DNA from 2 places in the Paenibacillus sp. N3/727 genome. Region 1 is predicted to be linked to the other one. Evidence: riboswitches for the same ligand, from Rfam matches in the RefSeq annotation. Region 1 holds a riboswitch; the other holds the start of a gene.

Region 1 (16,031 bases):
GACAGCTGCCAACGATGCGCTCACTCACCCTAGCGTTTTACCAACCATAGCAGTTGTTCATTATCAGTTCGTTCCAACCGGTGCCTTTTAACCACCAATGTTGTTGGACACTATACTAAATGGTTCCTATCCAAACCCATCAATCCCACCAAAAATACCACACATCATGCTTCATCAAATAATCCGCGTAATCTCCTAAGCTATCATGACCTTCCAACACGTATGAACAAAAAATAAAGTGTTCTTTCGCCAGCTTTAATGCTTCCTCAAATGTCTGCGGAGGTTTTCCCGTTTGCATAACCCATATATCGTCCGAAACAGCGAGAAGTTTAATGCCATGTTCCTCCTGCCAGTGCTTTATAACAACCGACTGATGTACTGGGAAAGGACATTCATTAAATCCTCCCATTGGAATCCACAACGGTGCTTCATATCCGGATTCCTGCGGCAATATCAAAACAATAAGCTCTTCATCTTCTTCTATGTTTTCCTCCAACCATTCTACGGTGACATGAAATGGCTCTGTCTCGGTTTCACATTGCTCTTCACTCAAAAGATCATGCCCATCCCATAACAAAGAATACGAATGATAAATCTCTTCAAAATCCTTCCCTTCCAGATTTTTCTGTTCCGAAGATAAATCTGAATACTCAAGTTGAGACTTTACAATCTGCCGCCAAACATCCTCTACACTTAAGCTATGTACTTCCTCAAGCTGATGGCGAACATACTCAGAGGGTGATTCCTCTTCATCCAATGTATCTTCCATCATCTCTACTAAATTGTACCCAGGCAGGACAAAAATACTGTGCTTCCCTTCTTTTGTGGCAGGGAGCGATACGTTTTCAACCGCTACAACTTCAATCTCACATTCCTGAAGATAATCAGATAACTCTTCTATCATATTTGCACCTCTTTAATAAAGGAATCTATCAACTCACTCATCCATCATTTGTTAATTCTAGCATGGGTCATCTACCAGTTCAAAAAATTGTATCATCCACCCAGCAAAAAGAAACGCCTTTGGTGTCATCCTACTTAAGGACGAAAAGCGTTTCTTCGAGAAAAAGTCCACGATCTTCATCGTGGACAACGCTCAATAACGAGCTCTTTTCATAATATATCTAAATTTTTAAAATTTCAAAAATTAAATTAATCCACCTTAGCCCGATATGCTTCCGCAGTAAGCAGTTTAGCAAGCGCTTCCTCCAGATCGCCCTCAACTTCGATCTCAACAATCCAACCGCCTTCGTACGGTTCACTGTTCACCAGCTCCGGCTGCGCCTCAAGATCTCCATTCAACTTGGTTATTTTACCGGATACCGGACAATAAAGCTCTGATACCGTCTTTACAGATTCAATTGATCCTATGCTATCCCCTGCAGATACGTCTGATCCAGCCTCCGGCAGCTCCACAAAAACAATATCACCCAGTTGGCATTGTGCATGATCGGTAATTCCAATACGTACGATGTTGCCTTCCACCTTCAACGCCCATTCATGATCTTCACTGTACACCAATTGCTCTCTGATTTCACTCATTTGAATTTCCTCTTTTCTTAATATGAAATGGATTCAAACAAAATAAAAAAGGACAGGAAAAGACTCTCGCCTCTTCTCTGTCCTCGGTACCTGAGAGTTTATGAATGACCGTTTCTAGACGGCCCTTCGTTTCCCCTTTGGCGGCTTACGCTCTCTCCAGAGTTGCGTCAGATAGCGGTACTTTTACCTGAGAGATTACTCGTTAACCGGCAGGTGTAACGAATTGCTCCTTCGGTGCCGCCGCCTTTATTGGCGCTGCGGTCTCTCCCGTCCATCGTCATCCACATATGTAATTTGGTTGATTTCTTCCACAGGATAAAGCACTTAGCAGATCATGTCAATATAGCTGACAAAAATAATATTTTTTTGACGAACTAAAGGTTGACACGTTACAGAGACCGACGGTTATAATGATGTGAAGAACAAAAAGCATAATAGAGCTGAATAAGCGGATGAAGGTATTGGGAGAGATTACCGACTAACGGGTAACGCCGAAGGAGTAAACCGAAACAACGGTGAATCTCTCAGGCAAAAGGACTTTTACTGGACGCACCTCTGGAGAGAATCCTGATACATTTAGGATCACCAAAGGGGAAACTCACACGCGCTTCATATCTTGCTTACATAATTTGTGTAGAGGTAACTCTCAGGTACAAAGGACAGAGCAGAAGGACAATGATACGGCAAAGCTTGCTTTGCGCGTATGTTATTCCTTTTGCCTGTCTTTTTTTGTGTAGTCCCAATTTCATGCTAAAGAGGTGCTCAAAATGAGTTCATTGCAACGAACGCCGCTTTACCCGCTTTACTCGGATTTCCCATCCGTCCGCTGCATCGATTTTGGAGGCTGGGAGCTGCCTGTACAGTTTCACGGAATTGTTCGAGAACACGAAGCTGTACGCCGACAAGCCGGTCTGTTCGACGTTTCCCATATGGGTGAATTTCTGGTAACCGGGCCAAACGCCGAGGTTTTTTTGCAGCAAATGGTTACTAATGATGTTTCGCGGTTGTCTGTCGGTCAGGCCCAATATGCTCCCATGTGCAATGATAACGGCGGCACCGTGGACGATCTGCTAGTCTACAAGCTCTCAGATAATCAATTTATGCTAGTTGTGAATGCATCTAACATTGACAAGGATTTACAGTGGTTAAAGGACCATATCATCGAAGGTGTAGACCTTCAGAACATCTCTGCTGAAACAGCTCTCATTGCCCTGCAGGGTCCTGAAGCCGCAGCTATTTTATCTAAGGTGAGCGATGAACCTGTTCATACGCTGCCTTCCTTTCATTTTATTCAAAACGCGGATGTATGCGGTACCTCCGTTCTCCTCTCCCGTACCGGTTACACCGGCGAGGACGGCTTCGAAATATATTGCCCAGCTGAATCTGCTTCGGTCATATGGAAAGAACTACTCGCTGCTGGCGAGCCGAACGGTTTGATTCCGGCAGGGCTTGGCGCGCGTGATACTCTTCGATTCGAAGCTAAGCTCGCGCTGTACGGCCAAGAACTGTCAGACACCATTTCTCCGCTTGAAGCAGGTCTTGGATACTTCGTAAAGCTGGACAAAGGCAACTTTATTGGACGGGATGCATTAGCTCTACAAAAGAACGAAGGTGTACAGCGCAAGCTCGTTGGCGTTGAACTGATTGATCGCGGGATCCCCCGCTCTCATTACCCGGTGTATGTGGACAATTCTCTAATCGGTGAAATCACTAGCGGTACACAGTCACCAACGTCGAAGCGAAATCTCGGACTTGCGCTGATCGACAGCAGATTTGCCGCAGTAGGAACTGAGGTTTCGATTGAAATTCGCGGCAAACGACTGAAAGCGGTGGTTGTAAAGACGCCATTTTATAAAAAAGGAGAAACCTTATGATGAAGCATCGTTATTTGCCGATGACTGAGCAGGATCAATCGGAAATGCTTGCCACCGTTGGCGCGGAATCCATTGAGGATCTATTTGCAGATATTCCTGCTGAGGTGCGTTACGACGGAGTTCTGCCGATGTCCGAAAGACTAAGTGAACCTGAACTTCTAAAGTATATGAACGGACTTGCCGCTCGCAATGCTGATTTTGAACGTTACACCAGCTTTCTAGGTGCAGGGTTGTATGATCATCATATTCCTGTTGTACTTAATCATGTCATTTCACGATCCGAATTTTACACAGCGTATACACCTTACCAGGCGGAGGTCAGTCAGGGTGAGCTGCAAGCGATCTTTGAATTTCAATCTTATATCTGTGAGCTGACCGGGATGAAGGTAGCCAATGCCAGTATGTATGACGGCTCCACTGCTCTTGCAGAAGCGGCGGCACTTGCGTCAGGCGCTACGAAGCGCAAGAAGATTGTCATTTCCCGTACGGTTCATCCGGAAGCTCGGGAAATAGTCCTTACTTCTGCTCACGGCCTTGGCCTTGAAGTTGTGGAAGTAGGTTTCAAAGACGGCGTTACTGACACCGATGCTTTGGCGTCTGCTATTACAGATGATACGGCTGCAGTCCTTATCCAATCTCCGAACTTCTTCGGATGCATTGAGGACGTAAAAGCTATCGAACCGCTAGTTCATGCCCAAAAATCACTGCTCGTGCTTAGTGTGAACCCGCTTTCCCTTGGCTTGCTCGAATCACCTGGAGAACTTGGTGCAGACATCGTTGTCGGCGATGCCCAGCCCCTAGGTATACCAGCTTCGCTTGGCGGTCCTACCTGTGGTTTCTTCGCGGTATCCGATCCCTTGATGCGCCGTATTCCAGGCCGGATTGTCGGGCAGACCGTGGATCGGGACGGCAAGCGCGGCTTCGTTCTTACGCTGCAAGCCCGTGAGCAGCATATCAGGCGCGAAAAAGCGACATCGAACATTTGTTCCAACCAGGCATTATTGGCACTTTGCGCCTCTGTGTATATGTCTACCCTTGGAAAGATGGGTATGCAGGAGGTCGCATTGCTTAATGTCCGTAAATCGCATTACGCCTCCGAATGCATCACGAAAGGCTCCCTAGATATAGAATTCGCTTCGCCATTCTTTAATGAATTTGTCGTGAAATTGCCAGATGGGGTTGATTTAAAAGAAGTTAATGCGAAACTCCTCAAGGCAGGTTACATCGGCGGCTACGATCTTGGGCTAGCCTATCCGGAGCTGCAGGGTCGCATGCTCATCGCCGTTACGGAACGGCGAACTAAAGAAGAAATTGAGCGATTCATCGGAGAATTGGAGGCAATCGTATGAAACCGGAAAAAGCGCTGATCTTCGAACTAAGTAAACCGGGCCGAGTGGCCTATTCCTTACCTGATTGTGACGTACCGGAAACGGACGTATCAGAATGGATTCCAGAAAGCATGCTGCGTTCCAAACTGGCGGAACTGCCAGAGGTGTACGAAGTGGATGTCATTCGCCATTACACGGAGTTGTCACGTCGTAACTTCGGCATTGATAACGGCTTCTATCCGCTTGGTTCCTGCACGATGAAATACAACCCAAAAATCAACGAGGATGTGGCCCGCTTTCCCGGATTTGCCAAGATTCATCCTTATCAACCCGAGGAAAGCATTCAGGGAGCCCTGGAAATGCTCTATACGCTTCAAGACGATCTCGCCGCTTTGACCGGGATGGATCAAGTGACATTGCAGCCAGCGGCTGGCGCTCACGGTGAATGGACTGGACTGATGCTGATTCGCGCATATCACGAGAGCCGCGGTGAGCAGCGGACCAAAGTGATCGTGCCTGACTCCTCACACGGAACGAACCCGGCCAGTGCTACAGTGGCAGGATATGATACGATTACAATTCAATCCAATGAGCGCGGTATGGTCGATCTTGATGCTCTCAGAGCTGTTGTTGGAAGCGACACAGCAGCATTGATGCTGACGAACCCGAGTACTCTTGGTCTGTTTGAAGAACAAATCGTGGAAATTGCTGAGATCGTACATGAAGCAGGCGGCCTTCTCTATTATGACGGAGCGAATTCCAATGCGATCATGGGAATTACCCGCCCGGGAGACATGGGCTTTGACGTTGTCCACCTCAATCTGCACAAGACGATGAGCACACCGCATGGCGGCGGTGGTCCAGGAGCTGGTCCCGTCGGGGTGAAAGATAAGTTGATCCCCTTCCTTCCCAAACCGATTGTTTCCAAACGTCAGGACGGAACATTTTACTGGGATTACGATCGTCCGCAGTCGATTGGCCGTGTGAAAGCTTTTTACGGTAACTTCGGCATTCTGGTACGTGCCTATACGTACATCCGTAGTTACGGGCCGGATGGTCTTCGCCGGGTTTCGGAGCTTGCGGTCTTGAACGCCAACTATATGATGCATAGGCTGGCGCCTTATTACGAAGTCGCTTATCCCGGTCTATGCAAGCACGAATTCGTATTATCCGGTAAAAAGCTGAAGGAATACGGCGTACGAACACTCGACGTTGCGAAACGATTACTCGATTTCGGATATCATCCGCCAACCATTTACTTCCCGCTGAATGTCGAGGAGTGTATCATGATCGAGCCGACTGAAACCGAAAGTAAAGAAACGCTGGACGGTTTTATCGATGTAATGATTCAAATCGCACAGGAAGCTGAAACAAATCCGGAGCTAGTCATCAATGCACCTTACACAACGGTTGTGAAACGTCTTGATGAGACTACAGCTGCACGTAAGCCGGTCTTGAATTGTACTTGCGGTTAGTGAAGGTTGAGCAATGGGCTATGCGACCGCCGTTATGCAACGCCAAACCGCGCGCTGGTCTACTCATATAATCCAACAAGATTCAGTTAGTGTGGTATAAAGTGCAGCCATATATGGTGACGTAACGACGAACGACCAATTGTTGCATGTAATACAACAATAGGGATAGATTTAACTCGTTCCAAGAGGAATTGTTGTAGGATTTACAACAATATAAGTAGGTTCAAGCATTCTGTTCGTCCAATGTTGTATAACATACAACATTACTCATCACTTCATGTTTGATCATTCTAGCAGGCCTTTAAGACGTTAGACATAACCGTAACTTCATCATTGCAACCCATTCCATTAAATAATCTTCAAACACTAACTTTAGTGAAGAGCCTAATAAAACAGATATTATACAGATAAAAGTAAAAGCAGGTCGCCCGAGGATTCATCCTTTGGGTGACCTGCTTAGTTTTAGGCTCCAACATGTTCTGCTTGATGAGGTTATCGTTGATTGAAACCCGGTCTACAGGATAATAGATTCACCAAATGTTAGTTTATTTCATTCCAAAAAGCCACCTGATTCAAAGGAAGTCTTACGGTTTGGCGTGCAGGCTGAGCCGCTTTACCAATCGCAATCAGCATAATGCTCTCATAGTTGGAAGGAAGGTTAAACGCTTCTTTAAATTTATCACGGTTAAATCCTCCCATAGGTACGGTATCGTAACCTTTTTCGCGAGCGATTAACATAAGCTGCATGGAGATTAGACCTGCATCGATATCGACAATGCTTCTCTTTTTGGAATCATCCAAATGGCGATACACTTGATTCGCAGTTGCGATCATTTTTTGTTTAACTTCCTCTGTCATATATCCCGCTTCCTGCGATTGTGTATAAATATCTTCTGCTTTGTCATACCACTCCATATCACCTAATACAGCGATGACCGCGGATGCATCTAATACTTGTGCCTGGTTATTGGCAATTGGATATAGCTTTTCTTTCAAGGCCTGATCATCAATGACGAGAAAACGCCAAGGCTGAAGATTGCTTGAGGACGGTGCAGATGTGGCTTCCGTCAGCATTTCCTGCATCTCTTCCCGCGATATTTTTACCGATGGATCATACTGCCGTACAGAATGGCGCTCTCTTACAACGCTAAGAAAATCTTTTTGTGTCAAAGTTGACATGGTTGAACACTCCTTAAAAATTATTGTGCAAATTAATGCACAGTTTAAATCACGATTATACTGTGCCGATAATTGCACAGTATAATGCAAATATATTTCGTTTGTCAATACACAACATCGTTACATCGTTACATCGTTCTTTCGACGATGTCAGCGATAGTATAGGATTTCAGTACATTTAGTGTGCTTTCCTCAATCTCAGATAAAATATCAGAAAAAGCGTTTTTCATCTGCCCACCTAAGCAGTTGTCTCTTGCAGCGCCCAACATGCTGTCGGCGATGGTGTTGTGGATCTGGAGCGCCGAATAAATATCAGCAAGCGTTATGCTATCTGCACCCTTAACTAAACGGTAACCCCCGTCTCTTCCTTCACGGGATTCGATGATTTGTTCTAAGGCCAACGCCTTTAAAATTCTTCTGATTAGCGTCGCATCGGTATGCATATGAGTTGCGATATCACCGCTGGAACATTTACCGCCTGAGTGTTTCTCAAGGACAACAAGTGCTTGGAGTGCTAAGCTAAAAGTTTTATGGGTGGATGGGCAGGCCATGGCCGATTTCTTAGAAGATGATACTTTATCCACTTTGATGTACCTCCCCTTTTATCGTAGTTCATTAAAATATTGTAACTTAAAACCTAACACTCCAGCAAGATAACAAAAATGTTTGAATATTCAATTTATAAGAATTGTGTAATATCCTGCTTTTTCCGGTTAACTACTAACTGAAATACATCCGGACGGCTATAGTGACCAACTACATCAAAATCATAACGACTTTGAACGATTTGAGAAAGGTCCAGCGTTGCGAACAGAATGCCTTTTTCATTATATAACGGTTCAACGACATATTCTCCAAGAGGACTTACAATAGCACTTCCCCCTCTGCTTAAAATATCGGGATCTTGTTCAACATCTTCATAACAAGCTAAATCAGCGGGATATGAGTCTTTGGTCGAATACTGATTGCAGGAGATGACGAAACAGCGGCCTTCACAGGCAATATGGCGCAGTGTTGCCTGCCATGTATCACGAGCATCTGCTGTTGGAGCGATGTAAATGTCTATTCCTTGTGCATACATAGACGTCCGAGCAAGCGGCATATAATTTTCCCAACAGATGAGTCCGCCTATTCTTCCGAACGGCGTATCGATAACCGTAAGAGTACTTCCATCACCTTGTCCCCACAACAGGCGCTCCGAACCCGTAGGTACGAGCTTCCGGTGTTTACCGAGAACCTTCCCGTCTGGTCCGATGTATACCATGGAATTGTATAAGGTCCCTCTGCTGAACTCCTGATCTCTTTCAACTACTCCGATGACAAGATAAACACCCGTTTCCTTAGCAAGTTCCCCTAATGTGTCTGTCTCCGTTCCAGGAATATCGATTGCGCTTTCCCAATATCGTTCCCAGTCTTTTCTGCCATCAGCATTTCTGCTTCCGACACGGGTTCCAAAGCTCAAGCCTCGAGGATACCCTCCTAAAAAAACTTCGGGAAACACAACCAGGCCAGCTCCTTTCTCTGCAGCATCTCTAGTATGACCATCAATCTTGTCCATGGCGGATTGTTTGTCAAACAAAATGGGAGCGTCCTGTACAACGGCTACGCGAAAATGTTGACTGTTCATGTCATCCTTCCCTTCTCGAACGATATTATGGTATATGATATATGACAAACCCTCATTTCAAACCGTCCATTATTGAATGAATTAAACCATCCAATTTATTCGACAATATTCCCATCCATGTTCAACAGATTGATAGAGTTTTGTCATATATATGATGAAAATTCAGACTTTTCTAAAAAACGAATAGTGATATGATAAAAATCACAGTGCTTGTTCATTCTACATACAGACAGAAAGGATGAAAAATGTGTGGAAACCTGATCGCAAAAGCAATCAGCCTCTTTATCAACAAATCGCAGATGATCTCGAACAAAGAATATCCTACGGGGAGTTTCCACCTGGAAGTTTGCTTCCTTCCGAACGAAAATTAGCAGACCAACTGGGGGTAAATCGCAGCACCGTTGTGCTTGCATATGCAGAGCTTCGGTCGCTTGGAATCATAGAAAGCCGATCTGGAAGCGGTACCCGGGTCAGCAGAACGAAATGGGGAGCAACACCCAAACATACACCGAATTGGCATCGTTATGCGGAAGGTGGTAATTTCTTGCCTAACCTGCCCTTTTTGCGCCGTATTCGTGTCGCACTGGAGCAGGATCCATCCATCATAGATTTTGCCAGTGGTGAACTCGCCGGAGACTTGGCACCCATTGACGAGATTAATGCAATAATGAACGAAAAACAAAATACGTCGTATTTGGGTTATGACAACCCCCAAGGATATATGCCTTTGAGACAGGCACTGGTATCGTTTCTAAAAGAGTATCGAGGTATCCATACGACCGAATCGTCAATACTGATTACATCCGGTTCACAGCAATCTTTATACTTGATAACCCAATGTTTGTTATCTCCAGGGGACGCTGTCGCCATTGAAGATCCTTCGTACTGTTATTCATTGCCCATGTTCCAGTCTGCTGGTCTTCGATTGTTCAGGCTTCCCGTCGATGAGCGGGGTGTGCAGCCTGAAGACATTCGTTCTCTATTCAAGAAACATAAAATCAAAATGGTGTTTATTAATCCCAACTTTCAGAACCCAACGGGTACTTTACTTGCTGAAGAGAGAAGAAAAAAATTGCTTGATGTTGCAAGCGAACTCGGACTACCCATCGTTGAGGATGACCCTTTTAGCTTGACTGCATACAAAGGTACGCCCCCTTCACCGTTAAAATCGGCTGATGCGATCGGGTCTGTGCTTTATATCGGGTCTTTTTCCAAAATTGCCGCATCCGGCTTGCGTGTTGGATGGATGGTAGCTCCTCATTCCGTTGTCGAACGACTGGCTGATGCCAGACAGCAAATGGATTTTGGGCTTAGTGTTGTACCGCAAAGGGTTGCCGCTACATTTCTGGAATCACCGTTTTTTGATCCTCATATAGATCGGTTGCGGTCAACCCTTCTTTACAAGCGGGATTTAATCATTGAGGCCATACAAAAAGAGATGCCAGATCTTGTTGAGTATCATATTCCTGATGGAGGACTGCATCTGTGGTGCAAAATTGTACCTGAGGTGAGTGACACCAAATTACTGGATGCCGCTATTCAAAGAGGGGTAATCTTCGTACCTGGAAGTGTATATGGATCGGATTCCAGTTACGTTAGGCTTACATATGCCCGTGCAAGAACTGAAGATATTCATACTGGCATATCCAGATTTGCGGAAGCGCTTCGCTTAGTCATTAATAAAGAAAATTAAAAAAAGGTGCATGATACGATTCAATGTTCGTAAAGAATCTTTACCATGCACCTTTTTTGTATATCTTCTTCTCGTCCTTTACTTCTGTAAAGCTTTCACATCTTTTATAATTTTGTCGTATGGAGTATCCGTAGTTCCATCATACTTTGCGACGACCGTTCCAGATTGATCAACCAAGTAAAAAGAAGTGCCGTGTATTACTTGATCTGAAGCAGTATCCATGATAAGAGGCGTCTTGAAAGATTTCAGAACAAACGATTTGATGTCTTCGTATTCGTAACCAGTTAAAGCATGCCAGTTCGTAAAATCAGCATCAAACTTCTCTAGATAGCTTTTTAATGCCGCAGGGTCATCACGCTTCGGATCAACAGAGAATGAAATCAGTTCAGCCTCTACCCCTTCTTTTTTTAATCGTTTCTGAAGTTCCGCCATATTGGCTGTCATTGTTGGACACACCGTAATACAATGTGTAAAGACAAAGTCCGCAACCCATACTTTACCACTTAGATCCGATAACGATACGGTTTCCTCATCTTGGTTCGTATATTCAAATGGTTCAACTGGGATGCTAAACTGGTTTGGCTTGGAATTTCCACATGCCGTTGCCACTCCAAGGATCATGATGAGTAAAGTAACTATAGCAAGCTTTTTCAAAACATACTCCCCCTTATTTCATATTAGCCAACCACCCAGCTAAAATCTCAATCTCGTTATCTTCTAACAGCTTTTTAAAAGAAGGCATGCCTTTTGAGCCATCCCGAATAATTTCGTTGATTTTTTCCTCCGTCATTGTTGAGCCGATATTTTGCAAGGCCGGCCCCACTTTGCCACTTAAATCTACTGCATGGCAGGAGATACATTGATTTTTATACAATGCGACAGCTTCTTCATCCTCGGGAGACATAATCGTTGCCCGTAGTGCTGAATCATCCACCGCTTTCTGGTTGCAGGCGCTTAGGAGAAGTACTGCTAATATGGCAATAATTAAGCCGCGTTTTCTTGTCACTGCTTACCCTCCCTAACCGTAAAATTCATAATGGTTTCATTAGCGTATCAAAATGACCGTCCTGCTGTATCCAAGATCATGATGACGAACACAATCATTAAATAATTGACCGAAATAAAAAAATTCGTTTTAGCCCATCGGTCATTTTGAGATTTCGTTATACCGCGTACGGTATGCCACAACCACAGCACACTTCCAATCAAGGATACGATAAGGAAAATGACGCCTGAGTATTGTAATACATACATCAGAATAACGGTAGGAACCAGAAGCACGACATACGGAATCATCTGCAAATTCGTGCGTCTTATCCCTTTTTTCACAGGCAAGAGTGGATATCCAGCCGCTTTATACTCTTCAACACGGCGTATGGCAAGTGACCAGAAATGGGCAGGCTGCCATAAAAACAACAATAAGAATAAGAGAAAAGCCCCTGCATCCAGTTGATTCGTAATCGCACAGTATCCAATAACGGGCGGCATCGCCCCCGAAACACCGCCAACTGCCGTGCTCCAGGTCGATGTTCTTTTCAGCCACATCGTATAAATAACAATATAGACGAACATGCCGAGCAACCCGAGCCAGCCACAAAGCGTATTAACCTTCCAAAACAATATCGTTTCTCCGGCAATACCGAGCACAAAGGCGTACAAGACTACATATGCCAGTTTTAATCGCCCTTCTGCCAGCGGCCTATCTTTCGTTCGATTCATCTTGCGATCCAGCTTATAGTCCCACACATTGTTAACGACGCAGGCGGATGCCATGGTGAGGACCGTACCGAGCAGTGTCCACAGCAACAAGCTTTCATTTATTACCCATTCAGAGGCCAGCCAGAAGCCTCCGAATGTAGCAATGAGATTAAGCTGAAGTATGCGTGGCTTGGTTAAGTGCAGCCAGTCCGCCAGCATACTCTTTTTTTTCATAACGCCACCATGTTGTTAAGCATGATCCATATCGATCCTGCTACAATAACGACCAGAATCACCAGACCGAGGATCAAGGAGATCAAATTATAGCGAGGGTTCTTTTCCTCACGTAAATGCATGAAGAATAATAGTTGAACGAACAGCTGCAATACGGCGGCTATCATCAGCACGAGTGCTAACCTTGTTCCTTGAAGCCATTCATTCAAGACCACTGCAATCGGAATCACCGTTAAAATAATGGAGCAAATAAATCCGATCGTATACGATTTAAAGGAACCATGATGCTCTTCCTGTACATGAGCCGAGTTCGAATCCGTCATGTTAGCTCACCCCCATCAAGTACACAATCGTGAACACAAATATCCAAACAACGTCAAGGAAATGCCAGAACAGACTAATGATATTGACTTTACGCGTTGTCACCGGTGTAATACCTCTTCTTGACAATTGAATGATTAAAGCGACAATCCATACTAATCCAAACAATACGTGGATACCGTGAGTACCCACCAGCGTGAAGAACGCTGATAAAAATGCACTCGTGCCAATCGTAGCACCTTGATCCACCAAGTGAACAAACTCAGTAATTTCTAGACTTAGGAAAATCGCACCGAGTAATGCAGTAACACCTAGCCAGCCCATTAGAGCCTTTACTTTCTTTTTATGCATAGCCAGTACGGCAAGTCCACATGTATAACTGCTCGTAAGCAATATGAAAGTACTTGCGATAATACCGTTTATCTGGAACAGATCGGCAGCTCCCGGTCCTCCATCGGTGTTATGCTGAAGGACGATATACGTTGCAAATAAAGTTCCAAAAATAATAACATCGGTCATTAAATAGATCCAAAAACCGAATGTCCGTACCTCCTCCATATCCGGATGGTCATGGTGAGACTCCTGCAAATGGGATTGTGCCATTAAATATTCACCTTCCTTAAGGCGGCTTCTGTACGTTCAATTTCATCGACAGGGATGTAATAATCCGTATCATAGTTGAAGGAATGGTAAAGTAAACAAGCGACTACTCCACCCAAACCAGCTATAACAAACCACTCCCAATGGAATATAAATCCGAAACCGGCTATGAACCAGCAAGCCGACATGATAATAGGAGTACCGGAGTTTCTAGGCATATGAATGGGCTCCAATTTTTGAACCGGAGTAGGTCCAGATTGTCCCTGTTCTTTGCGCTGCTTACGCTCCCACCAATCATCCTGCTGAGTAACTTGCGGTAGGACCGCGAAATTGTACACCGGAGCCGGAGATGGGGTGGACCATTCCAGTGTGCGTCCATTCCACGGATCTCCTGTTGTATCCAGATTATTTTTGCGATGCTTGAACCCATCAACGATCTGCCACACCTGGAACAGAAATGCAATCCCCATCAATACTGCCCCAATCGTTGAAACGACGTTCAATTCCCACCAGCCTTTGTCCCAGGTGTAAGTGACGACGCGGCGGGTCATTCCCATGAGACCGAGAACATATTGTGGCATGAAGCAGAAGTAAAATCCGATGTTCCAGACCCAGAACGCCCATTTTCCGATACGTTCATTCAGCTTAAAGCCGAACATTTTGGGCCACCAATAGTACAACCCGGCAAAATAACCGAACACTACACCACCGATAATGACCTGATGGAAGTGAGCGATCAGGAAGTAGCTGTTGTGGAATTGAAAGTCAGCTGGTGCAACCGACAGAAGTACTCCAGTCAGCCCGCCGACAATAAAGCACGGGATAAATCCGATCGTCCACAACATCGGAGTTTCAAACGTGATTTTTCCTCTGAACATGGTGAAGAGCCAGTTGAACACTTTGACACCAGTTGGTATGGCAATAAGCATGGTCGTTAACGCAAAGAATGCATTTACGTCAGCTCCTGATCCCATCGTAAAGAAATGGTGCGCCCAAACAAGGAAAGACAATACGCTGATGATCATCATGGCGTACACCATGGATTTGTATCCAAACAGTTTTTTCTTCGCAAAGGTTGACACAATTTCAGAGAAGATACCAAATGCGGGAAGTACAATAATGTAAACCTCAGGATGACCCCACATCCAGATCAAGTTGATATACATCATCGGGTTTCCGCCGCCATCCAGGGTGAAGAAATGTGCGCCGGCATAACGGTCTAGGAACAACAGCGCCAGAGTTGCTGTCAAGATTGGAAACGAAAAGATGATCGCAATACAGCTGGATAACACCGACCATGAAAACATCGGCATTTTCATCAACTTCATTCCTGGCGCCCGCATTTTCAGGATCGTTACAATAAAGTTAATCCCGGTCATCAAGCTACCGATACCTGAGATCTGTATACCCCAAATGTAGAAATCCTGCCCAACTCCAGGGTTGTATTGAAGCTCAGAATAAGGCGGATACGCGAGCCAGCCCGCATCGGGTGAGCCCCCGATTACAAATGATAGGTTAAACAACATCGCACCTGAGAAGAACAACCAGAAGCTTAGCGAGTTCAAAAATGGGTACGCAACATCCCTTGCTCCAATTTGAAGCGGTACCATGATGTTGAACAAACCGAACATGAATGGCATGGCCATAAATAGAATCATAATGACGCCATGCGTTGTAAAAATCTGATTATAGTGATCCGGTGTCAGGAAATCGACCCCCGGCATGGCCAGTTGTGCTCTCATGAGAAGAGCATCAACTCCCCCACGGAACAACATTAGAAAGGCAGCTAGAATATACAGGATTCCGATCTTTTTATGGTCAACCGTAGTGAGCCATTCTCGCCACAGCCATTTCCATTTCTTAAAATAAGTTAACCCGAATATGATTGCTATCAAGGTTAGTACGATAGTTACATCGGCTCCGTATATTAACGGATCGCCCGTTACAAAAAACTCGGAGGCGAAGTCTTTTACCTTCTCCCACATGGACAAATCTCTCCTTACTTCATGATCCAAATATACCTACTTTGCTTCATCTGGCTTGATTTTTTGGGCCTCTTTCGAAGACAACCCATGGTTGTGAGAGGCTCCGTATTTCGTAACGGTCATCTCGAACAACCCTTCAGGAAACTCGGAAAATGTCTGAACTTCTGAAGTCGAGGGCTCAACCAACTGTTTATATCCGTCCAATGTTAGCTTCGGTGACCCTGCTTTAACATCATCCACCCATTGATCGAATTGTTCCTGAGTGGTCGCTTCTACATCGAAATACATCTGAGCAAATTCGGTGCCGGTGAAATTAGCCCCAGACCCCCAGTAATGCCCCACCTCATCGGCTTGCAGATGAAGCTTCATCGCCATGCCGGACATGGCATACATTTGTCCTCCAAGCTGTGGAATCCAAAACGAGTTCATTGGAGAGTCGGCGGTGATTTCAAACCGAACCGGCACGTCCTCCGGA
Region 2 (16,031 bases), 1.6 Mb from region 1:
ATAGCTTCTTTATTTCCATTGGATTTACCTCATTTTATTTTAAATATCGTCTTGGTCATTATCGTGTCAAAACTTTGTTAGGCGATATCACGACTTCCCAGCAGCGATTAATTCTTCCATTTTGAAAAGTGAGTGTACTTTAAGTCCGATCTCTTCTAAGTTCCTTCTTCCTTCCAGATTTCGTTCAATTACGCATATAATATCTTCAACTATGGCTCCTGCACTCCGTAAGTCATTGGCACTTAGTATGACTTGTCCTCCAGTTGTTACAACATCTTCAATAATGCAAATTCTCTTACCTTCTATGTTAGTTCCTTCAGCTAACTTGCATGTTCCATATTCCTTAGCTTTCTTTCTCACAAATGCAGCTGGTATGTTAGATTTCAAGGAAAGAGCCGTAGCTATTGGTATTCCGCCCATTTCAAGCCCTGCCAGCACTTCGATACCATCTGGTATCAATAAAGCTAATTGATCAGCCACTTTAGATAACACTGTAGGATTGGATTCAAACAAATACTTATCGAAATATTCATTCGAGATTTGGCCAGATCTAAGAGTGAAAGATCCTGTTAAATGCGCTATCTTATAGATTTCTTTTGCTAAATTGTTATCCATAGTGTGCTCCTCGATTTCTTTCTAAAGTAGTTACCAACTCTTATATATCAACTTCTGCATCCTCAAAATATTTCCCCTTCACACCGTAAATAACTTTATACAGTTCGTCCCTTACTCTCTTTTCTTCTGTTGTATCTGTCCACCAGCTGTTTGCCTGTCCTAACTTCCGATCATCTGGACACCATACATATTCATACCATGGAGGCATAAACGTCTTTAACATTAAAAGACATCGACGCATATGCCCTGGAGCGCTAACTAACAATAAACGATTTATTTTTTCTAATCCTACAGCACGATCAAGTACCATAAGTGAAGCCAAAATATTCTCTTTAGTATGGTTTGATACTTGTTCTATAAGGATTGATTCAGCAGGCACTCCAAGTTTAATGGCCTCATCCCGCATAAATATAGACTCATGGAGGGTTCTTTGACCGAATCTATCTCCCCCAGTAAACAAAATCAACGGTGCCCGACCATTCTTATATAACTCAACCGCTTTCAACACTCTGTCAACATTCATCCCGCCAAAAACAAATATACAATCTCCATGAAGAGTGCCATTATCCATTTCGGAAGCATCACCAAAGACCAACTTGGTAATTTGTTCTTTCATTAATTTCTCAGGGTTCATATTTGAAATTAGCAAAATAAAAACCTCCGATCATCATTTCAAAAAATATTTCGATATTGCCATCTCATCCCTGGTGCGTCGTCAAGTCGATCCTCAAAACCAAATTTCTTATAATAAGAATTTTTACCTTTAGCTGCAAAAAGCTGTACCATCAATATTTCAGCTTAATAAAATCTTCTCCGCTAGGAACAAGCTCTTTATAAATTATTGTCATACCTGATCCCTTCACTAATATCCTCAGGCAAACCTAAGATCGCCCGCAAGACAGCGTAAAAACCATGTTACATGATGTTTATGAGTGTTTTTGTACAACTCTCCCTATCTCTTTACTGTTCCAAAAGATATTTTCATGTTTGGAGCATAGGTTAGCCAAGATTGAGGTCCAAATTCTCTAGAAAACAGTAATTCAGCCGCATGCTGATCCGAGGCTTCTTGGTGTGTTAATCCCCTACTCATTAAGTTATTTAACGTATCCTTCAAACATTCAGGTTCTTTTCCTAACCCTTCTTCTCGTAAAGAATCAAAAAGTTTTTCCTTGTTTTTTAAGTCCATGTTTTGGTCTAAGAAGTTAACTCTATCGCTCACTCTGCACTCTACATTGTTTAATCCCAATTGACTTAGGATGACTGGCAGTTGCATTCCGATGTTTCCGTCTTTACCATTTCGTCTAGAATCTTCTTCAAACAATTTTTGTAATATCCCTAACCGTATGTATTGGGACTGATCAAGACCATCAACATAATAATTCGACGAATTTGCAATCCAATGAGGTTCAAAACAAATCACTTTACCGTGATGTAAGACATGGTCGATCATCTTTTGAACAATTTTCCTAGAATCAGTCATATGTAATAAAAATGCATGACAAATAGCTATGTCATACATTGGCTGGGCATCCATTTCTTCTATATCGACTACTTTAAATTCAGTGGAATAAGGCAGGTTTAGAAATATTTCTTTTGCTTGATTGATTAAGTCAGTACCCTTGTCAATCCCCGTGTAGGTGGACCCTTCAGGTAGCAGTGGAAGGAGCTTAAGTCCTAGAAATCCGTAGCCACATCCATAATCAATGATTTTTACAGGCTTGTCGATCTTCCAAACTCCCTTAACCAAGAAGTCCAGATAATCATCATTGTAGTATAACCAACGAGTTTTTCTGAGATATTCGATCTGCTTGTCCCAATAATAATCAGACATTTAGCAAGCTCCTTTTATTCAGTTTGTTAGCGATAATTCATTAGCCTTACGAACCCTCACCCTCGAAGTCTTGACAGAGCTCTTTTCGCTGCTTGTTTCCCATTATGCATTCCAGATTCCGAAACCTCAATTAACTTATCTTTAGCTGGAATATATCTGTGATATCCTAGAATTTCACAAGCTCTTTCCTGTACGTACATATCCTCATCATCTAAATATTTGACCAATGAATCGAGATGCATTTTTGGTGTTAAAGCCATAATTGAAAAAAGAAGCTGACATCTGAGATCGTCATCAAGATCATTGGAATTCAATAAATGGTTTAACTCATCAATGCTTTTCTGATCATCTTCAAGATCTTGAATGCTGCTTTCTGTTTCTACGGGGTACTCTTTTTTTAGTTCTCTCCAATCAAGATCAGGATCTTGTTCAATGGAACGAATAAATGAGCTTACACTTCTGAAGCTTGGTGAAATATCAGTTTCTTCATGGTCGATATAACAAACCCTGTGCTTTAATGGGCATTGATAAAAAACGCCGACATAATTAGAGTTGTCATCAGTCCATAAAGGGATTATATTTTGATACACTTCAATATCAGATAAAAACTCAATAAGTTCTATGACCTCATCTGAATCCATTACTCTTAATGCAAACTCATTAGCGTTTTGTTTTTCTTTATGTAACTCCAAAATCTCTATGAAATCATTAGGTACTTCTATATTAAGTCTTGTAAATAGTTGTTTGTAATACATTTATACCGACTCCTTTGAAGCATGATATTTAGATTTTGAGGTATGAATACTGAACCTACATTGCCTTGATCATTCATGAAATTCCATATGCTCTTTATCGGTCTTATAATAATCTAACCGATCTTTTAGATGCCCTGTATGAAACTCAAACATATGACCATCAGGATCCAAGAAATAAATCGATTTTTTATCCTTTTCATCTCGATCTCTCCCTGGCAATATATCCACACGCAAATCTTTCAATCTATTTAATAATAGATCAAAGTCTTTCTCTTCAATCGTGAAGGCAATATGCGTATATGTCCTTTGATTCTGACTCCGGTCGATATCCTCTTGGTTTAGGGCAACCCATAAGCCGTTTAAATCAAAATAAGCTAGCCTTCTTCCCTTTACTAATAGCTTTGCTTCAAACACATGGGTATAAAAATCAATGGACGTTTCTAAATTCGAAACGGAAAAACATAAATGATTAATTGCTTTGACTTTCATCTTTTGTTCCTCCTACTTTAATTCACGATCATTCCCTTCGATTAATTTGTTATTTTGGAGGTTTTTGAGCTTGTCTGATCAGTTTTCCTCCATCAAAATGTCTACCATATTTCTTAATCGTTTCTTCGATTTCATGATCCATAGGAATCTGATTTGAAATTTTCCAGGTTAAGAAATAGGCTTGCACCTTACCTCCATAAAAAACCCATGCAAAAAATTGGGTTGCAAATTTATGCGCTCCTTTGGTTCTAAAATTATTCATCGAGCTCCCATCTTTCCACACGGTAACGGTTTGACCAATTCCACCCTGAAGTTGTCCTGAGAGTTCGGCATATAATAATTTTTCATTCTTAGTTAGTTGTTTCATTACAAATTCATTAACAATTCCATTTATGATAATTCTGAAAATATTGAATCTTTCTCCCCGTGTTACTGAAATAATCGCAGTCTCAGGCAAAAGTGTATCTCTATCGCCTAAAGTAAACTTAGCTCCGTACTTGTTGTTTGGATCTTGATGTTTTATCCATACCTTCATGGAAACACCACCAAATTCTCTTAATTAGTACTCAGCTAATAAGCCAAGCAATGTCATAGCCCATTTCGCTCATAATTTCTAGTCCATTTTGAAATTCGATTACGTTTTCTCCAGTCCATCCATTTTTTAAGCCGTATATTTTTGGATGATGTAAAGTGAACTACTCACCACTTACTCACTGACGCTCGTTGAAGTGGGAGCTTCTTGGGTAACATTTGCTTCTATTAGCCAAATGAATTCACCAAGCTCTAAGGGCAGTTCCTGCCCCGAAGATCAATGCCAATTAGTTGGCTAGTTTAAGCAGATTCAGACTTGCATTGAAGTCTCTGTCGTGATGTGCGTTACAAGATGGACAATCCCATTCACGCAAGTTTACGTTTTTGACTTCTTTGTTTTGGTATCCGCAGTTTGAACAAAGCTGACTACTCGCATAATTCTTAGGCGCAACGATGATGTCACGACCTTTCCATTGAGCTTTGTACTCAAGCATCGTTCTGAACTTTACCCAAGATACCTCGCTGATCGCTTTAGATAATTTGCGGTTTTGTAGCATATTCCTCACACGCAAGTCTTCGATCACCATTACTTGGTTGTCGTTTGTGATCTCATGGCTTACCTTATGGAGATAGTCATTTCGCTGATTATTGATCTTTTCATGAAGCTTGGCAACCTTAAGCCTCATCTTGTTGCGGTTTGCTGAGCCTTTCTTTTTACGAGACAGCGATCGTTGCAAGAAGGCTAAACGCTGTTCAACTTTGCGAAACCACTTTGGATTCTCATATTTCGATCCGTTCGACAGAATGGCAAAGTCCTTGAGTCCAACATCTATCCCTACACTAGTGTCTAGCCTAGGGAACAATTGTTCATTCTCCTCGACCAAGATAGAGATGAAATACTTATTGCTCGGTGTTTGAGAAACGGTAACAGATTTAATCAACCCTTGGAATTGACGATGTTGATTGATCTTAATTAGCGTCTTGAGCTTTGGAATCTTCAAGTATCCACCGCCAATGCTCACCGTTCCCTTTTGGTTGTTAGTCGTGTAGCTCTTATGGTTGTCTTTCTTGCTTTTGAACTTTGGGAATCCCACAGATTTATCTCGAAAGAAATTAGCGTATGCCTTATTTAGATTCATTTGTGCATTAGCTAAAGCAAGGCTATCCACTTCTTTGAGAAATGGAAATTCTGTTTTGTATTGTGCCGGTGTAGGATACTTGATGGACTTATCCACGCTTTTTTGAAATTCTTGATAAGAATTGATTCGATCAGCAAGCATTTTGTTATACACAAAGCGTACACAGCCAAATGTTTTTGCGAAAAATATCCGCTGTTCCGCATTCGGATAAATACGATACTTGTATGCTTTTAACATTACCTACACCTACTTTCTGCCCTGGTTTTCAATATACTGTTTAATCGTTTCTATGGATGCGCCGCCTGTTGTAATCAAACAGAAACTTCTTGACCAAAACATCTCCTTCCAAAGCTTTTTGCGAACAATGGGAAAGTCACGTTTTATCAATCGAGAACTAGCACTTTTATACGCATTTAGGAATTTTGACAATTCACTATTGGGATGTGCTTTGAACATCACATGAATATGGTCTTTATCGTGATTCCAAACTTCAACCGTAATATTGTATGACTGCCCTATTCTCACAAAAATGTCTAAATTCATCTCCCACTTACTCACTGGGCTACGCCTTACACATTCCTTGAAGTGTGAAAATTCTTTTCGGAAACCTAATTAAAAGTTTCTACGATATTTGTTTCATTATTTTTCAAATCAACGCCTACTAATAATGGACTTCCAGTAACAGGATCATCCCAGGTGCTAAAAAAGAATGTTAATGTTAGATTTTTCTTATCTTTTAGAGATACCTTTAGCATGATATGGCTTCGTTTTTCGTTATATTTTTGATTCAAAACATATACATATTCTTTTTTATCTATAATCATTCTTCTTGTCTTTTTCTTCATAGCTTTCCACCTTTATATTGACGACACACCATTTAAAAAAAGACGACCCGCCCTTAGATATCTCCTATCTTAGGTCAGGTCGCATGTTGTCTGGATCATCTTCCTTGATTATACATCTGTTGAGCAAGGGGCGTAAGCCCAAAAGCGGAAATGCAATATCTTGTTCACTCTTCACATAAACGACTATACCGTTTTGAAAAATCCATCATGATCTCAGCAAATATTATTGCTGTTTCATATGCCGTAGATAAAGACGCGTTTCAGTCACAACCACCCCAGACAAACCAAGCAGGGCAACTAGGTTCGGCAATGCCATCAGTCCATTCACAATATCCGCGAGCAGCCAGATCGCTTGTAGCTTGATAAACGCGCCCGCTCCGACCAGAACGATAAACACGATGCGGTAAGGCAGGATTGATTTAACGCCAAATAAGTATACGATGCAGCGTTCGCCGTAATAATTCCAGCCTAGAATCGTCGTAAACGCAAATAAAATGAGGCAAAACATAAGAATTAAGGAACCAAAGGGTATTGCCGCATCAAACGCCGCTTGTGTCATTTCCGCTCCTTCCGCAGCCCCATTCCATGCACCGGTTACAATCAGAGTCAATCCGGTCAGTGTGCAAATAATAATCGTATCTATAAAAGTGCCCGTCATCGACACAAGCCCCTGCTCCGCAGGCCATTTCACCTTGGCCGCAGCGGCCGCAATCGGCGCGCTGCCAAGTCCGGATTCATTTGAAAATACACCTCTTGCAATGCCGTTGCGAATAGCCAGCATAATAGTAGCGCCGAGAAATCCGCCGCCTGCCGCAGTCGGATTGAACGCGCTCTGAAATACGAGCGACAGAGCGTATGGAATCTTGTCAGCGAAAGCAATAAGCACGATGCAGCTTGTTACCACATAGACAATGGCCATGATGGGCACAACTTTCGTGGTCACCCTTGTAATATTCTTGAGCCCTCCAACGGTCACCAATGCCGTCAAAGCGGTCACTACTGCTGCAGTTGCAGCGACTGGAATACCCAAACTTGACTGCGTAGACGTTACAATGGCATTGACTTGCGGGAAGGTGCCAATCCCGAAAAATGCGACCAATACCCCACTCACAGCGAAAAACACAGCCAGCGGTTTATATCTTACACCCAAGCCTTGTTCAATATAATACATCGGCCCACCCGATACTTGCCCATTCTCGTCTATCTTCCGGTACTTTACGGCCAGCACACCTTCGGCGTATTTGGTTGCCATGCCAAAAAAAGCAGCCATCCACATCCAGAACAGCGCTCCCGGGCCGCCCATTTGAATAGCCGTCGCTACACCGACAATGTTCCCCGTTCCAATGGTGGCAGCCAGGGCGGTAGCAAGCGCGCCAAAGCTAGTTACGTCTCCTTGCCCTTCATTTTTTGCGGTGAATATGAGCTTGAGTGCCAGCGGCAGACGAAAAACTTGTAGCAAACCGAGGCGGAATGTGAAAAATATCCCCGTCCCCACCAACAATACAAGAAGCGGCAGCCCCCATACAAAATGATTCACACTGTCTAACCATTGTTCTAACATGTACATTCCTCTTCCCCTCTTCAGTATCGATATCGATGTGTCTCACGACACGAAAAAAGAGTCAAATCGATAGATTTGACTCTGGGGACATTTTTGCAGAAAAGCAAATAAAACGATAAGTGATTATAATCACAAATTCGAATAATGTTGCATAACATCTGCAATCCCTGTCCTTTTACCTGAGAGTTTTAACGTGTATTGACACGTCTTGCCCCTTCGGTGCCCCACATCAGTGGAGTCTCTCCAGAGTTCTGTCCGTCTACGGTCCTGTTTGCTTCAATCCTTTGAGAATGATGCAAACGCCTGAGAGTTTTGCCCCTTCGGCCAAGCCGTTGCCTGTCTCCCGTAAACTTCATCCAGTTATGAAGTTGTTTATCTATTATAGAGAACCATCTGCGATTCCGCAAGGATGTTCTCTATGGCAATACACCTTTATATTAATATCTACGTGTCTATAAATTGACTATTATTAAATTTAAAAATGATCTTGAATCCGTCATTCTCTGTATTGGCAAACTCCTCTTGGTGTGATTCAGAAGTATAATTCTGAATTGTTTTTCTCCAAAATGATTGAGCTCTCTTATTGGTTTCTGTCGGGTTGGTTTGCAGTTCCCAAGACCCTTTATGTCGATTAAATACTTGTACCGCTGCAGCTTCAGCAATACCTTTCCCACGGAATGGCCTCAACATAAAAAACTCATTCATGTAAAATTCACTGCCATGAGGCGTATAAGGCGGAGTTGCTACAAACGCAAATCCTGCCGGGATATCATCTACTCTAACTAAATACGGGAATAGTACAGATGGATTCTCCCACCAGACATCGAAAACTTTGTTTTGCTCATTCAACGTCAATGTATCATCATCTTCATATACACCATATATATTCGGTTTCCATTCCCATATTTCAGATAAATCATGTAAGTATAGCGGGTACAAGTTGTTTACAATAAATTTTGTAGACTGGTCAGTCAAACTAATTGAGATTTTCATATAATCCTCCCTGGCTGATCAACGTTCACACATGCTTCCACCATATTCCTGCACATTCAGGTACGGTTGACCACTGGTTTTCATCGATCTTTCTTGAAATATCCGAGCCAAAGAAAAACTCCATATTTTCTTTAGCTTCTGTTGTATTTGCAAATTGATAATCTGTCCTTATCCAGCGATGTGAAAAACCATATTTGCTCTCAAGAAGCGAATAATATTCTGTTAAAAACTTAGGTGGATTGGGTGTCCCTGCAGGTTTCAAGACACGCATAAGTTCAGAAACGATTAACTCTAGGTTCTCTTTCCAATCAATATTGCCCGTGTTAGTTAAGTAACTAATGCTCCAACCAGATACAATGAAATCAATTGATGCATCGTCGATTGGAAGCTTTCGATGATCTGCTACAACGGTTGTCCAATTACGAGACAAGCTATTAGTAATTAATTTTTTGTCTAAAAGCTCTAACATGGATTCAGAGATATCTGTACAAACTAGTGAGTTAGCTTCCAGGGCTATAAAGCTTGAAAGCCTTCCTGATCCGGCCCCCAGATCTAAAACATCCAGTCCTTTATATGACCTAATTTCTTTAATATACTCCGTTAAATCAGGCTGCCGACTAACCATATCCTCATATGAAAAAGATAGATCCTTATATATTTCATCATGACTTGGCACTGAACTCCCCTCCTAATTTCGTATTTTTATTAACTTCACATGATTGAGCACTTGTATTCCGAGCTGAAATGTTCCCTCTTCATAAAAATCACTATTCAAAATCGTTCCAATGGTTTCTTACAAATTCAATCAATAACTTGTATATTAAATTATAATCAATCCGATCATACTGCTCAGTTAAATCTGACCAATATTTATATTTCGTTTCTTCATCCTCATTTGATAAATATACCGTACTAGCTTGATCAAATATTTTTCTATGTTCATGTGCATTAAGAGATTGTAAACATTTAATTGTCTCTTCAATGTATACACCTTCACTATTTAAAAAGTACTGTGACAATCCACCATTACCAACTTCTCCATCAAGCCTGCAAGCTAATGAGAGCGTCCTCTCGCTTTCATTCAGTGATTCAAAAGTTCGATTATTTCTGCTCATGGCAATCAACATCTCAGAAATCTTTTCTCTATCTGTATCATATCTTTGAAAGATATAGTCTTTTGAAAATATTATTTTAATCTCTCCTTTGTATCTTTTTGAATCACTCACTTGTTCTAACAAGCTTGCTTTAACTAAGAAGTGAGCCTGTACAAACCGAACTGACCTGCTCAGCTGACCCTGCCATTTTATTAATCCATGATGTAAGATTCTCATTATTCATTTGTTCCATTAAATCAACTCGTTTACAATTATGTAATAAAGACCAAGTGTTACGAACACTTGGCCCAAACTAAATATTCACTAATGTCTTATGCAATAGGTGTACCGTTTTTAACAGGTTCATCTGGTTTTAGGAGTACCACATCACCCTCTGCAGGAACACCGCCGATGACCAACACCTCCGATTTAAAACCGGCGATACGTCTAACAGGAAAATTCATTACAGCGATTACTTGACGTCCAATTAGTTGTTCTGGTTCATATCTTTGTGTAATTTGAGCAGAAGAGCATTTAATCCCCATCTCACCAAAATCGATTTCTAATTTTATTGCAGGTTTTCGAGCTTCTGGGAACGGCTCTGCTTTAATAACAGTACCGACACGTATATCTAATTTCATAAAATCCTCAATTGTCACCATGGTTGCTGCCTCCATTTTACAGTTATACTAATTTCACGATATCACAATTGATAGTTAATGGTAATCCTTTTCTCGAAGATCCTCAGGTAGATCAAGGAATTTCAGATCGCAGCGAAAAATCGTTGTTATATGATTATGTGCTATCTTGAGATGCCTTCAACATGCTCTTAAACACCTCCGCCTTAACAATTACCGCTTCATCAAAATGTCTCTGGCAAACCCAGAAGTGTTAGTATTGCAGTGCGAATACGATGTAAACAGGTAATGTCGTCTTCCTGTTCACTATCAAATAGGTTCTCCTTTTTTATTAATCTCAACGATTTTATTAAATTGCATGCTACCTAGTAAACTTTGATAAGTCTCTGTCTTGTTTTGGATAAACTCACTTAAGAAACTAGTTGCATAATTGCTAATGGTCTTATGTTTCTCAGATATTTTCTCTTCTTTATAATGCATCGGTACATCACTAAATGTCATATGGTGCGCTCCTTGAACTTTAACGAATGATTTATAGCCTGACAAAAGAGTATAAAGCCTTTCAAATCCATCAACAAAGGGGGTAATAATACCTTCAGAAAATTCATTGCGTAATTCATCATGCGTACACTTTTCTTGTCTCATAATTAAGAAAGGTGTATTTATCTTTACATTCTCATTTAAGTTCAAAAGGTGGAAGCTAGCATCCAACATTACACCTGCTTTGATTCTAGTGCCTCTTCTAGCTGCTTCAAAAGCAGCAGCACCACCTAGCGAATGCCCCACGATTCCAATGTTTCCAAAATCAAATGGTTTGGATGATAATTGAGACTGTAATTCCTCAAAGTGATTCATCACGTACAAAATATCTTCAATTCTTGTCTCCAATAGTTCTCTCCAAAATTGAAAATCTGTACCATTAATCTGCGATATTTTTTCCGCTTGTTTAACAAAACGCCCCTCAGGAAAAATTGAAAAGATTGATTCATATGTTGAACCAATAGATACTACGATAAACCCGTAATCCACCAATTGTTGTATGTGATAGGTGTACATATCCCTAACAACCCCAAAAGCCGGGGCATATAGAACAACTGGATAGTTATTTAAAGTTAGATTCGGTTTAGCATTGTTATGTATTTGTGTTTTAATACTTCTAAAATAGTCAATGTCGACTCCCATGTCTTTTAGAACGCTGAGTGCATTCTCTGTACATGGCTCAAATAACTCCACATAATTTGTTTCATTATTATATGCGTTTTCAACTTCAGCAGGATAAAAAATACTGACTACAATTGTCCGAGTCTCATGATTAGAAAAAGGTTCTTTCCTAGAGTTATCATTAAATACATGTACAATTCGTCCTACATTCATACTTCTCACCTTTCTTTTAAAATCCGTTTTTCTGATAACTTCCTTCAGCGACAGTGATGCAGTGTGAATACATGTTATTTGCTGCTGCTTACTAAGTCTACATCCAAATTCGACCCACTTCATATTCCTTGTTTTCATTACTTATTAGATAAATATCAGGGTTTGTTAATTTACTCCATTCTTCATATCCTATAGAATTATTAAAATACTTTAATATCAAAGACATTAATGCACCATGAGTTACTACCACTACATTTTGGTATGGTCCGTTCATAATTTCGTTAATTACTTCCATTCCTCTATTCATTGCTTCTCTGGATGATTCTCCTCCTTCATAAACTATTTCTAGGTTCTCATATGTTTCCTTTAAGAGTTCCATCCAGTTATCCAGATTCTTCGAACTTAAAACTCGTTCTTCAAGTCTATTATCGACCGTATATCTCAGGTCCAATTTATTGCATAATGGTAATATAGATTCAATAGCTCGTTTATAAGGGCTCGTTATGATTAAATCAATACCTTTACTCTGCAAAAGACCGGCAAGTTGATGGGATTGCTCTACGCCTTCAATCGTTAATTCGGCTGTTGGCTCTTGCCCTTTAGCCTTGCAATGTCTAACTAGAAAGATATTTTTCATTGAAATCTCTCCTTCGTTTAAGGCTCCAATTCAATCCCACACTTATCTTTATATCCATTTTTACAATTACGCTAATTTTAAGATATCAGTATTAATAATTAAAGTTTATAAATTTTTTGCACGTTAGTGCTAGTTTTGACGAGGTTTTCTTCAATAAAGCTAGTTGACTCGTATTGAACTAAAACGCAGAAAAAGAACCCATTTATTTAACAATGGGTTCTAACAAAAGTCTTCCAACAATTCGACTTCTTTCAGATCTTCTATGGCCTTCTTCCTATCAATAACGATTCTACAGACCCATTACGTCAATGGAAACGAAGACTGTTTAGCAGGCTTTTCTTTTTGTATGCGGAAGGAAATGACAAAACTTATGATGATAAAAAGCAGTTGAATCGACAATGCCAGCATAACCCCCGTAAAAATGCCCCACTTAAACGTTTCGCTGATCGCTATTAAAGCTCCGCCGATCCCGATGCTTAGTCCCGGACTAAATGCATCAATGAATTGAATAACGGCGGAAACTTCCCCTTCTTCGCCTGCCCGGGCATGCTGCAGTGCGATTGCGCCTGTTGTCGGATTGGCCAGGCCGATGCCGAATCCTGTGAATAGCTGCGAAATCAAAGCATATACGAGTCCGCCGTCTGGAAGCCTGATTGAAGCGATAACTAACGCGATTCCAACGATCATGATACCGATACCGGTAATTACTCGTTTTCTCCTGCCTGTGCCGCCGTCTCTTTCATCAAACCGGGATTGCAGCCAAGCTGCGGTGGACCAGCTTAATGCACCAGCAGCAACAATCAACCCTGCAAGATCTGCAGAAAACCCCTTCACTTCGGTTAGCGCCAACACAACGTAGCTTTCCGTAGCAATGTAGCACGCAACATATAACCCTCTTGTAACGATAGTTGCCGGCAAACCCTTTTTAACAGTAAAGCTACCTTCTGGCAATAACTTGCGCAAAGGTTTAATCATGATGAGAACTCCTGCAATCGTCAGCACAATTCCTTTCCATTCGGATATCCAACCTAACCCGGTTAGCAGCAATCCCGTACCGACAGTTAATATAATCGCATACACTTCTTTGGAAAAGCCTTTTTTAATCGTTGTGTTATTCACGCTTGCCTGAAGCTGAAGCTTACGGAATGAAGGAAGAGTCAGCATGACGGCTAAAGCGATCAACGGAAGAACAAACCAGAATACAACTCTCCACGAGAAAAATTCCGCCAGAAGTCCTGCCAAATAAGGACCGATTAATGCCGGCATAATATAAGCGCTTGAAAATGCAGCAAGTATTTTCGTTCTGAGCGCGTCGGGATAACTTAATGTAATGCTGTAGTAAACACAGGTTATAATAGCGCCAGCGCCAAAACCTTGAAACGCTCTCCCTGCGATTAACATGGGCATATTCACGGAAGTCCCCGCAACCGTTATACCGATCACAAAGATGAGAATTGATACGATAAATGAGGTATACACGCCTAGTTTGTTAATCTGCTGTCCGATGATCATGGAACCAACGATTTGCGACAATAAAAAAGAGCTGAATATCCATCCATATAAATGCAGACCGTTCAAATGCTGCGCCACATTAGGAGCAATCGTCGTAATGGCCAGCCCTTCAAATGCTACAGTTGTTACGGCAAGAATAATACCAATTGTCAACGCTCGGTACGGAACGTCAAAAATTCCGGCTTTAGTATGATTTGTTTCCATCGTATCACTCTCCACAACTTCTTATTATATACTAGCTTTGATCATAATGGTCATGACAACTATATTCCCTGACCTCCTCTAGAGATCTTTAACATTGTCGTACATGACAGAAAGTATCCTCCGGAAAGTCTCAACTTCTTCTTCTGTTAATCCTTCAATCGTTTTTTTGTACGCTTCAATCGAAGGAGCAAGAATTTCGTCTTTAATCTCTTGTCCTTTATCGGTCAAATATACGCGTAGAGATCTCCGATCCGTCTCATGCGTCACACGATAAATAAAACCTTTCTTCTCCAGCTTGAACAGCATACGGGCAATGTTCGTCTGATCCTTGTACAATCTTTCGGCAAGCTCTTTTTGAGTAATTCCCTCCCTTTCCCAAAGGATGACCAGTATTTCCCATTGGTCGACTGTAATATCAAAGGGGTTAACTACTTTTTGATAATAGTTATTCAACTTCAGATCAGCCCGGTGTACAATAACGCCTATATATTTTTCTAATTCCAATGGAAGCCTCCATGATAATTGACATGATGATAGTTGCTACGACCATTATAATTCCATCCCTTGCAACGTGTCAATGCTCGCAGGCGCCAGTGGTATTAAAGGGATGGCTTAGTTCCCTTTTTACTCGTCATCGTCAACTACGCCTAACTGCCGGTTTAATTCATTGAATCGGGTGTTTTCGGACGATATTCTGGCCATCTTCTCCGCATTTGGCTCGATATACAGCTTCGCACTGTTTAGGGCCAGCACTGCATCATTGAACGCCCCGGCAATAAGCATGACTTTGCTCCCATAATGAACGAAATCGCCCACAGCGAAAATGCCGGGAATCGCCGTTTCCATTTTATCGGTTACGTCAAGATTCCATTTGCCAATGCCGAGTCCCCATTCCCGAATCCGTCCATACTCATATGTCACCCCATGACATACAATCACCGCATCCACATGCAGCTGCTCACTCTCCCCCGATTCTGCATGGCATATATTGACCTGCTGAATCGACACTCCGTCTTCACTATGAAACCCCTCCACCCGATAAGGCGTCCGAATCGACACGGAAGAAGCTTTCATGTTTGATACGCTTCGCTCAAGCCCCTTGAATTGGTCACGCCGATGAACCAACGTCACACTCGCCGCAATCGGTTCCAACTCATTCGCCCAATCAACAGCCGAATCACCGCCTCCGGAGATCAATACCCGCTTGCCCCGAAAGTCTTCCAGATTATGTACCGAATAATATAAATTCGTATTTTCGTAGCGTTCTGCCCCGTCGATCTCGATCTTAACCGACTTGCGCAATCCGCCAAAGCCAATCGCCATAATAATAGTTCGCGTCCAATGCCGATCTCCGGCTGTGGAGGTAAGTACAAAAGTACTGTCATCCCTTCGCTCCAAATCGTCAATTTCTTGCCCCAACACAATGGTCGGTTCAAATGTATTCACCTGCTGGATCAAATGCTCAGTCAGCTGTTTACCTGTTATTGGTGGTATTCCACCTACATCCCACACCATCTTGTCTAAATAATACAACAGTGTGCCTCCCAATTGGTGCTGGGCGTCGATCACCTTCGTCTTTAATTCACGTACCCCGCTGTAGAAAGCAGTGTACATCCCCGCAGGGCCACCTCCCAAAATAGTAACATCATATAACTCCAGGTTCTCTGTCATTATCTCACCTTCACCTCATCGGAATCGTCCCGGACATGCAGCAAGAATTGCACGTGCCAGTAACTTATTAATCATATTTTTAAACTTTATATATAAATATGATTAATAAGTATGGTGCCAGCATTCTGATTTGTCAATATAC

What was found. Region 1 has a riboswitch for glycine ahead of gcvH (glycine cleavage system protein GcvH). Riboswitches for the same ligand answer to the same signal wherever they lie in the genome.
Region 2: it holds a riboswitch for glycine, as region 1 does, so the genes downstream of both, MNQ98_RS09920 (alanine/glycine:cation symporter family protein) here and gcvH (glycine cleavage system protein GcvH) in region 1, are expected to answer to the same signal.

What each region holds. Positions count from the first base shown of each region.
Region 1 is NZ_CP093336.1:3,870,045-3,886,075, forward strand. It holds gene MNQ98_RS17660 (DUF4253 domain-containing protein) at 140-904, opposite strand; gene gcvH (glycine cleavage system protein GcvH) at 1,153-1,542, opposite strand; glycine riboswitch at 1,708-1,823, opposite strand; glycine riboswitch at 1,995-2,092, shown strand; glycine riboswitch at 2,096-2,207, shown strand; gene gcvT (glycine cleavage system aminomethyltransferase GcvT) at 2,310-3,416, shown strand; gene gcvPA (aminomethyl-transferring glycine dehydrogenase subunit GcvPA) at 3,416-4,765, shown strand; gene gcvPB (aminomethyl-transferring glycine dehydrogenase subunit GcvPB) at 4,762-6,219, shown strand; gene MNQ98_RS17685 (nitroreductase family protein) at 6,760-7,398, opposite strand; gene MNQ98_RS17690 (RrF2 family transcriptional regulator) at 7,527-7,982, opposite strand; gene MNQ98_RS17695 (carbon-nitrogen hydrolase family protein) at 8,078-9,025, opposite strand; gene pdxR (MocR-like pyridoxine biosynthesis transcription factor PdxR) at 9,273-10,718, shown strand; gene MNQ98_RS17705 (SCO family protein) at 10,797-11,372, opposite strand; gene MNQ98_RS17710 (c-type cytochrome) at 11,386-11,724, opposite strand; gene cyoE (heme o synthase) at 11,772-12,635, opposite strand; gene cyoD (cytochrome o ubiquinol oxidase subunit IV) at 12,647-12,973, opposite strand; gene cyoC (cytochrome o ubiquinol oxidase subunit III) at 12,975-13,574, opposite strand; gene MNQ98_RS17730 (cbb3-type cytochrome c oxidase subunit I) at 13,574-15,556, opposite strand; gene cyoA (ubiquinol oxidase subunit II) at 15,593-16,031, opposite strand, start outside.
Region 2 is NZ_CP093336.1:2,239,774-2,255,804, reverse strand. It holds gene pyrE (orotate phosphoribosyltransferase) at 88-615, opposite strand; gene MNQ98_RS09960 (YdcF family protein) at 656-1,264, opposite strand; gene MNQ98_RS09955 (class I SAM-dependent methyltransferase) at 1,568-2,446, opposite strand; gene MNQ98_RS09950 (HEAT repeat domain-containing protein) at 2,503-3,201, opposite strand; gene fosB (metallothiol transferase FosB) at 3,271-3,690, opposite strand; gene MNQ98_RS09940 (hypothetical protein) at 3,740-4,225, opposite strand; gene tnpB (IS200/IS605 family element RNA-guided endonuclease TnpB) at 4,509-5,597, opposite strand; partial or broken gene tnpA (IS200/IS605 family transposase) at 5,607-5,894, opposite strand; gene MNQ98_RS09925 (hypothetical protein) at 5,969-6,205, opposite strand; gene MNQ98_RS09920 (alanine/glycine:cation symporter family protein) at 6,429-7,772, opposite strand; glycine riboswitch at 7,924-8,023, opposite strand; gene MNQ98_RS09915 (GNAT family N-acetyltransferase) at 8,211-8,759, opposite strand; gene MNQ98_RS09910 (class I SAM-dependent methyltransferase) at 8,785-9,435, opposite strand; gene MNQ98_RS09905 (DMP19 family protein) at 9,527-10,090, opposite strand; gene csaA (chaperone CsaA) at 10,186-10,515, opposite strand; gene MNQ98_RS09895 (alpha/beta hydrolase family protein) at 10,801-11,865, opposite strand; gene MNQ98_RS09890 (histidine phosphatase family protein) at 11,963-12,502, opposite strand; gene MNQ98_RS09885 (MFS transporter) at 12,803-14,218, opposite strand; gene MNQ98_RS09880 (MarR family winged helix-turn-helix transcriptional regulator) at 14,297-14,722, opposite strand; gene MNQ98_RS09875 (NAD(P)/FAD-dependent oxidoreductase) at 14,843-15,889, opposite strand.